2 regions of the Bacillus sp. S10(2024) genome follow, and region 2 is predicted to be linked to the other one. Evidence: a T-box and tRNA genes for the amino acid it is inferred to sense, from the RefSeq annotation. Region 2 holds a T-box; the other holds one or more tRNA genes.

Region 1 (4,408 bases), 1.8 Mb from region 2:
TCCAGGTACTTAGATGTTTCAGTTCCCTGGGTCTGTCTTCTTTACCCTATGTATTCAGATAAAGATACCATACCATTACGTATGGTGGGTTTCCCCATTCGGAAATCTCCGGATCAAAGCTTACTTACAGCTCCCCGAAGCATATCGGTGTTAGTCCCGTCCTTCATCGACTCCTAGTGTCAAGGCATCCACCGTGCGCCCTTTCTAACTTAACCAAAATTAAAAAAATATGAGCTACACTGTTATCTAGTTTTCAAAGAACATATATTTTCGAGAGATAGTTCTCTCAAAACTGAACAAAACGAAACACGGAAACTTATATTGATGAACAGCGTTCATCAATTCTCCATAGAAAGGAGGTGATCCAGCCGCACCTTCCGATACGGCTACCTTGTTACGACTTCACCCCAATCATCTGTCCCACCTTAGGCGGCTGGCTCCAAAAGGTTACCCCACCGACTTCGGGTGTTACAAACTCTCGTGGTGTGACGGGCGGTGTGTACAAGGCCCGGGAACGTATTCACCGCGGCATGCTGATCCGCGATTACTAGCGATTCCAGCTTCATGTAGGCGAGTTGCAGCCTACAATCCGAACTGAGAACGGTTTTATGAGATTAGCTCCACCTCGCGGTCTTGCGACTCTTTGTACCGTCCATTGTAGCACGTGTGTAGCCCAGGTCATAAGGGGCATGATGATTTGACGTCATCCCCACCTTCCTCCGGTTTGTCACCGGCAGTCACCTTAGAGTGCCCAACTTAATGATGGCAACTAAGATCAAGGGTTGCGCTCGTTGCGGGACTTAACCCAACATCTCACGACACGAGCTGACGACAACCATGCACCACCTGTCACTCTGCCCCCGAAGGGGAAGCCCTATCTCTAGGGTTGTCAGAGGATGTCAAGACCTGGTAAGGTTCTTCGCGTTGCTTCGAATTAAACCACATGCTCCACCGCTTGTGCGGGCCCCCGTCAATTCCTTTGAGTTTCAGCCTTGCGGCCGTACTCCCCAGGCGGAGTGCTTAATGCGTTAACTTCAGCACTAAAGGGCGGAAACCCTCTAACACTTAGCACTCATCGTTTACGGCGTGGACTACCAGGGTATCTAATCCTGTTTGCTCCCCACGCTTTCGCGCCTCAGTGTCAGTTACAGACCAGAAAGTCGCCTTCGCCACTGGTGTTCCTCCATATCTCTACGCATTTCACCGCTACACATGGAATTCCACTTTCCTCTTCTGCACTCAAGTCTCCCAGTTTCCAATGACCCTCCACGGTTGAGCCGTGGGCTTTCACATCAGACTTAAGAAACCACCTGCGCGCGCTTTACGCCCAATAATTCCGGATAACGCTTGCCACCTACGTATTACCGCGGCTGCTGGCACGTAGTTAGCCGTGGCTTTCTGGTTAGGTACCGTCAAGGTGCCAGCTTATTCAACTAGCACTTGTTCTTCCCTAACAACAGAACTTTACGACCCGAAAGCCTTCATCGTTCACGCGGCGTTGCTCCGTCAGACTTTCGTCCATTGCGGAAGATTCCCTACTGCTGCCTCCCGTAGGAGTCTGGGCCGTGTCTCAGTCCCAGTGTGGCCGATCACCCTCTCAGGTCGGCTACGCATCGTCGCCTTGGTGAGCCGTTACCTCACCAACTAGCTAATGCGCCGCAGGTCCATCTATAAGTGACAGCCGAAGCCGCCTTTCAATTTCGCACCATGCGGTGCAAAATGTTATCCGGTATTAGCCCCGGTTTCCCGGAGTTATCCCAGTCTTATAGGTAGGTTACCTACGTGTTACTCACCCGTCCGCCGCTAACTTCTTAAGAGCAAGCTCTTAATCGGTTCGCTCGACTTGCATGTATTAGGCACGCCGCCAGCGTTCATCCTGAGCCAGGATCAAACTCTCCAATAAAGTTTGTCTAGCATCATAAATAAAAATTGACGTTTCACGTTGTTTGTTTCGTTCAGTTTTCAAAGAACTCAAGAGCGGGTGAAGAGAATCGAACTCTCGACCAGAGCTTGGAAGGCTCTTGTTTTACCACTAAACTACACCCGCATGGTCGGGAAGACAGGATTCGAACCTGCGACCCCCTGGTCCCAAACCAGGTGCTCTACCAAGCTGAGCCACTTCCCGTAAATGGCGCGCCCGAGAGGACTCGAACCCCTAACCTTTTGATCCGTAGTCAAACGCTCTATCCAATTGAGCTACGGGCGCTTAATGTATGTTGTTTGTTTTTTGCGACTTTATTAATATACCATGGCGGTAAAATTAATGCAAGTATTTTTTATTTCTTTTTTGGTGCGGCCGAGAGGACTTGAACCTCCACGGGGTTGCCCCCACTAGGCCCTCAACCTAGCGCGTCTGCCATTCCGCCACGACCGCATATGCGGGTGAAGGGAGTCGAACCCCCACGCCAAAGGCGCCAGATCCTAAGTCTGGTGCGTCTGCCAATTCCGCCACACCCGCGAAATTAAAATAAATGGTGAGCCATGAAGGACTCGAACCTTCGACCCTCTGATTAAAAGTCAGATGCTCTACCAACTGAGCTAATGGCTCTTACTTAAATGGCTGGGCTAGCTGGATTCGAACCAGCGCATGACGGAGTCAAAGTCCGTTGCCTTACCGCTTGGCTATAGCCCATTAATTTTAAAAGAATGAAAAACATTTTTCCATCCCTCTAACAAAAAAAACAACTTCCATCTGTCAGAAGTTTAAATGGCGGTCCCGACCGGGGTCGAACCGGCGATCTCCTGCGTGACAGGCAGGCATGTTAACCACTACACCACGGGACCATTTGGTTGCGGGGACAGGATTTGAACCTGCGACCTTCGGGTTATGAGCCCGACGAGCTACCGGACTGCTCCACCCCGCGATGATATTCATAAATTTATATGGTGGAGGATGACGGGATCGAACCGCCGACCCCCTGCTTGTAAGGCAGGTGCTCTCCCAGCTGAGCTAATCCTCCGAAGTGGTGACCCGTACGGGATTCGAACCCGTGTTACCGCCGTGAAAGGGCGGTGTCTTAACCACTTGACCAACGGGCCAAAATTATGGCAGAGAAGAAGGGATTCGAACCCTCGCACCGCGTAAGCGATCTACTCCCTTAGCAGGGGAGCCCCTTGAGCCACTTGGGTACTTCTCTATATGGCTCCGCAGGTAGGACTCGAACCTACGACCGATCGGTTAACAGCCGATAGCTCTACCACTGAGCTACTGCGGAATATCAAAGACAATTTATATCTTATAAAAATTCATTTTCTAAGTCAAGTGCTTCCTACAATATTCTGTAGTGACGTGACATGTTTATAATATACTGGATTGTTTTTTTAGTGTCAAGGAGTTTTTAAACCTGCTTTAATTTCCCTTTACACTTCCCACATACATACCGAACTGTATTCACTTTACGCCTTCTTACATATTGAAAATGACACGTTATACATTCATACACATATTGCGCTCTCTCCACTTGCCTTCCCGACATTCTTTTACAAAAACGCGGTGCATTTACTTGCTTTAATAATTCACGAAAGTCTTTATCTCTATGCTGATACCCTTTCCCCATAAGATGCAAATGATAATGACATAACTCATGTTTAATTACTTCAATCAATTCATTTTCCCCATACACTACATAATAATGATAATTTAGCTCTATATTATGAGTGCTTAGTATATACCGCCCACCTGTCGTACGTAACCGTTTATTAAACATCGCCTTATGCAAAAAAGGTCTCGCAAAATATTTTATCGATACCTCCTCCACTAATTTCTGAATATCTACTTCATGCACCCTCATCTCTCCTACCCATTAAAATAAATTCACACGTCTCGTTTGTCTCATGCATACATTAAATAGTACATATACCCATCCTCATTCTTATCAAAGGAGGGATTCATATGCCAGCATGGCTTCGCAAACAAATGCGGCGTGCTTATTATGAAAAAAACCGCTATCAAATCAAATTACTTAACGAATGCTGGTTTTTTTATAAAAAAAAGCAACATCCCTAATAAACAAAGGGAATGGATTAGCACTCCACTCCCTTTTATTCAACTAATAATACACGCATCCATGGGCGTGGCTTTTTAACCTTCTAACGGTAACATAGATAAAGCGACGCGTCCTTTTTTCATATCAACATCATCGACCCACACTTTTACAATTTGGCCGACAGACACAATATCTAATGGATGTTTTACAAACTGCTTACTTATTTTCGAAATATGAACTAGTCCATCTTGTTTTACACCAATATCAACAAAAGCACCAAAATCAACAACATTCCGAACTGTACCTTCCAATTCCATACCGCGTTTTAAATCTTCTAATTTTAAGATACCTTTTTTAAGAAGCGGCTTTGGTAATTCATCACGTAAGTCTCGCTCCGGACGAATAAGGGCATCAATAATATC
Region 2 (4,408 bases):
AAAGACGCTCTTAAAAATACGATGCTGGCATGTAATATAGAATATGATGAAAGTTATCATTTGAAAGTATACAAGTCTATCAATACAGCCATATGGAAAGAGTTAGAGAATGGAGTTATTACTCAGAAAAAATTAAATGTTGAAAGATTTAAACGGTTATCAAATCAATTAGATGATGAGTTTGACGAAGTTGAATTCGCACAATTATATATGAAACATTTATCTAATGCATCTTTTTTATATGATGAGAGTATAGACCTTGTAGAGAGTCTACATCAAGACTATAAACTTTCTATCATTACCAATGGCCTTAAAGATGTTCAAGATACTAGAATCCGGAAATCTGTTATAGCAAAATATTTTGAAGATATAGTAGTTTCTGAAGATGTTCATGTATCAAAGCCAGATTCTAAAATATTTGAATACGCTTTAAACAAATTAAAACATACTGACAAGAGCAAGGTATTGATGGTAGGCGATAGCTTAACTTCTGATATACAAGGTGGAATCAATTTTGGTATCGATACGTGCTGGTTTAACCCTAATCAAATCGTAAATACATCCGACTTAAAACCCACTTATGAGATTTCAAATTTGCTGGATCTTAAAAATATACTAAAAAGATAAATATATACAAAGAAGAGAAAGGAATTGATTCATATTAAATCCCTTTCTCTTTTACGTCTGTTACATCTCCTCAGGCGCTTCCATCCCAAGTAAACGCAAACCTTCTTTCAACACAACTGCCGCCGCATATACGAGCGCAAGTCTGCTTTCTCTCTCTGCATTTTCTTCTAAAATACGAACATTTCCGTAATATTTATTAAATGCTTGCGCTACGTCTAATAAATATTTCGCAATATGAGATGGCTCATATTTGGCAAACGCTGTTTCAATGACTTGCGGAAAACGATGCAACAGTTTTATAACAGTCCAGCTTATATCGTCTGTTAACTGTAACTCTTGTTTTTCAATATCGATATCGCTTTTTTTCAATAACGAACAAGTACGTGCATGTGTGTATTGTACATATGGTCCTGTTTCTCCTTCGAATTTCAACATATTTTCAAGTGAAAATTCGATGTTATGCATGCGTTCATTTTTCAAGTCATGGAAAATAACTGCGCCAACCCCAACTTGTCTTGCTACTTCATCTTTGTTCTTTAAGTTCGGATTCTTCTCTTCAATATTTTGTTTTGCTAGCGTAATTGCTTCTTCTAACACTTCTTCTAATAAAACAACTTTCCCTTTACGAGTAGACATTTTCTTCCCATCTTTTAAAATAAGTCCGAATGGAACATGAGACATGCCTTCTACCCACTGAAATCCTAGTTTCTTTAGTACAGTGAAAAATTGTGAGAAATGTAAGCTTTGTTCATCTCCAACGACATATAGTGCTTTATCAAACTTATACGTGTTTTGACGATATAGTGCAGCCGTTAAATCACGCGTTGCATAGAGTGTAGCACCATCTGACTTTTTAATTAAACATGGCGGCATTCCTTCCGCTTCTAAATTAACAACTTGTGCTCCGTCTGATTCTTCTAGTAAATCTGTTTCTTCTAGAAGCTTAACGAAATCATCCATCTTATCATTATAAAATGCTTCTCCTTGAAAATTAAAGAATTCTACGCCAAGCAGCTCATAAATGCGAGAGAACTCTTTTAACGATTCGTGACGAAACCAGTTCCACAAATATACCGCTTCTTCATTGCCATCTTCTAGCTTCTTAAACCATGCACGCCCTTCTTCTTCGAGCTCTGGATACTCTTTTACTTCTTCATGAAAGTGTACGTACAACTTAAATAACTCACGAATCGGATCTTCTCTAACAAGCTCTTCATCGCCCCATTTTTTATAAGCAATAATGAGCTTACCAAACTGTGTTCCCCAGTCCCCAACGTAGTTAATACCTACAACTTCATAACCACATTTTTCACATATCTGTTTTAATGCATTTCCAATCATTGTCGAACGTAAATGCCCCATCGAAAATGGCTTCGCGATATTAGGAGATGAATAGTCAATGACAACCGTTCTTTCTTGCCCAAAGTGTAACTGCCCATATTCTTCCTTTTCGTCTAGTATTGTATTTAACACTTCATTACTTACAGTTTGACGATTAAAGAACACATTTACATATGGTCCAACCGCTTCAACTTTTGTAAAAAATGGGTGTGATAATTTATCTGCTAGTTCCTGTGCAATAACTGCCGGTGCTTTTTTATATTGCTTTGCTAATGTGAAACAAGGAAAAGCAGCATCTCCAAACTCATCTTGCTTTGGTGTTTCAATTAAAACGGTAATTTGTTCTAATGATAAACCTGGTTCTAATACGTCGAATACATGCTGTGCGAACTTCATTTTATATTCCATCAGTATCTTCCTCCTTTTTATCAATAAAAAAACTCGCCTCTTTTCTAAAAAAAGAGACGAGTTTACACCCGTGGTACCACCCTTGTTGTTCATAATGAACCACTTTCCCGTTTATAACGAGGTTAGGGAGCCCCGGCTTACTCTACTACACTGTTCAAGCAGCATCTCCGAAGTGCGCTTCATTATTTTCTCTGCACTAGGCTTTCACCATCCCTAGCTCGCTTTTGCTTCTGAAAATAATTACTCTCTTCATCCAAGATTTCCTATAAAATTTATTATAATCCATTATACATCTTGCCAAATAATTAGCAAGTTTCAATTACACCAAAATGAAATTTTGCGCTTTTTCGTTTATAGACAAAGAAGTTATGTTTTTCAAAACGCATACTGCGAAAATGATCCTTTAACACAACACGTTTTCGTGCTACACGCTTAGCCTCTTTAATTGTTTCGTCCGTAATATCGTTGTACAACGCAAAATGTTTTAAACCACGAATACCATCTGATTCTAATACCGTTTCTTCAAACATCGGATCTAAATATACTACATCGTAGCTATGATCTTCACATTGTTGTAAAAAAGATAAGTGTTCCGTATTCTTAACTGTAATTCGCTGCATTGCTTCGTTCATTTCTGTTACACTTGTATCCCACTGCTGAAGACCTTTTTCAATCAAATATGCCATATAGCAATTACCTTCTAATCCAGTGATTTCTCCCGCTTCTCCTACAGCATAACTTGCCACAATGCTATCAGATGCCATACCGAGTGTGCAATCTAACACTTTCATCCCTTCTTCTAGCTGCGCGGCTTGCAGAAACGGATCATGTTCACCGCGCATTAATCGTTTCACGCGAAACATAGCTGAATTCGGATGAAAAAAGAACGATTCTTCCGTTCCTTGCGGATAAATTGCTAATCGATTTTTCTGGGCAACAAGTATATCTTGTTTATATTGTTCATGTAATTCATAAATAGGACGGTCATTTCTCACAAGAAAAGAGCTTTGCAAGTCGGTTGCTATTTTTTTTGCATATGCGGTCATTTCTTTATTTGTTCGGCCTGCTGTCGTTACAATCATTCTGTCACCTCATTACAAAGAAAAAGGGAGAAAATCTCTCCCTTTTTAGCAATACTTTTCAAAAGCTTGTTCTAAGTTGTGAATAATCTCTTCCATTGTTGCACCTTCAATTTCATGACGATGAATAAAGTGAACAACTTCTTTTCCTTTTAATAGTGCCATTGATGGTGAAGATGGCGGGATATCATCAAAGTAAGAGCGCATCATCGCTGTTGCTTCTTTATCTTGACCTGCAAATACAGTGACAAGATTATCAGGTTGCTTCTCAGAACGTACAACCGCTTGACCAGCTGATGGACGTGCTAAGCCTGCCGCACAACCACAAACAGAGTTCACAACAACTAATGTTGTCCCTTCTGCATTTTCCATGTATTCTTGTACATCTTCTGCTGTTGTTAATTCTTTAAATCCCGAGCGTACTAATTCTTGACGCATCGGAATTACCATTTGGCGCATATATTCTTCGTATGCATTTGTCATGTTACCAATCTCTCCTTCAACTTTCATTCCAGATTCATCATATCACGCTCTAATACTAGACGCAAAAGAAACATGTTGACTTTCTTATTTTTCCCTTTGGATTTCACAAGCACCATTTTTACAATGTCCAACAGGAACAATTTCTCTCTTTGTCGCAATATAATCATATAAGACGTGACCAAACCCGAAAAGAATCGATAGTTTAATAAAAGGTACGATTGCCCAGTATGCAGGAATTCTTTTCGCTAAGACATATATACTTTGAATCCCTTTATACCAGCGGGCATCCTTATAAATGTATAAATGTTGTTCCATGTTTTGCTGCATCTCTTCTGATAAACAATAGTGCCGAACAATTTCATCTTCACGAAAAGAAACAAATATTATTTTTCCCTTTTTATCTAGTTCCTTCGTTCGATTTGCAACCTTTGTACACATCGGACACCAACTATCGTAAAAGACAATCATAG

What was found. The T-box of region 2 lies ahead of argS (arginine--tRNA ligase). A T-box ahead of a tRNA ligase gene usually reads a tRNA of that ligase, here a tRNA-Arg.
Region 1: it has a tRNA-Arg gene. The T-box ahead of argS (arginine--tRNA ligase) is inferred to sense a tRNA for this amino acid. The anticodon was not compared.

What each region holds. Positions count from the first base shown of each region.
Region 1 covers NZ_JBFLUR010000002.1:3,316,656-3,321,063, forward strand. The annotation lists rRNA gene AB1280_RS16730 (23S ribosomal RNA) at 1-215, opposite strand, end outside; rRNA gene AB1280_RS16735 (16S ribosomal RNA) at 353-1,903, opposite strand; tRNA gene AB1280_RS16740 (tRNA-Gly) at 1,977-2,047, opposite strand; tRNA gene AB1280_RS16745 (tRNA-Pro) at 2,049-2,125, opposite strand; tRNA gene AB1280_RS16750 (tRNA-Arg) at 2,130-2,206, opposite strand; tRNA gene AB1280_RS16755 (tRNA-Leu) at 2,289-2,374, opposite strand; tRNA gene AB1280_RS16760 (tRNA-Leu) at 2,378-2,458, opposite strand; tRNA gene AB1280_RS16765 (tRNA-Lys) at 2,473-2,548, opposite strand; tRNA gene AB1280_RS16770 (tRNA-Gln) at 2,558-2,632, opposite strand; tRNA gene AB1280_RS16775 (tRNA-Asp) at 2,709-2,784, opposite strand; tRNA gene AB1280_RS16780 (tRNA-Met) at 2,788-2,864, opposite strand; tRNA gene AB1280_RS16785 (tRNA-Val) at 2,885-2,960, opposite strand; tRNA gene AB1280_RS16790 (tRNA-Glu) at 2,965-3,039, opposite strand; tRNA gene AB1280_RS16795 (tRNA-Ser) at 3,047-3,137, opposite strand; tRNA gene AB1280_RS16800 (tRNA-Asn) at 3,141-3,215, opposite strand; gene AB1280_RS16805 (SprT family protein) at 3,339-3,791, opposite strand; gene cmpA (cortex morphogenetic protein CmpA) at 3,893-4,006, shown strand; gene AB1280_RS16815 (Tex family protein) at 4,082-4,408, opposite strand, start outside.
Region 2 covers NZ_JBFLUR010000002.1:1,557,781-1,562,188, forward strand. The annotation lists gene AB1280_RS08030 (YjjG family noncanonical pyrimidine nucleotidase) at 1-627, shown strand, start outside; gene argS (arginine--tRNA ligase) at 688-2,376, opposite strand; T-box leader at 2,426-2,641, opposite strand; gene AB1280_RS08040 (class I SAM-dependent methyltransferase) at 2,682-3,458, opposite strand; gene AB1280_RS08045 (BrxA/BrxB family bacilliredoxin) at 3,504-3,938, opposite strand; gene AB1280_RS08050 (thiol-disulfide oxidoreductase DCC family protein) at 4,023-4,406, opposite strand.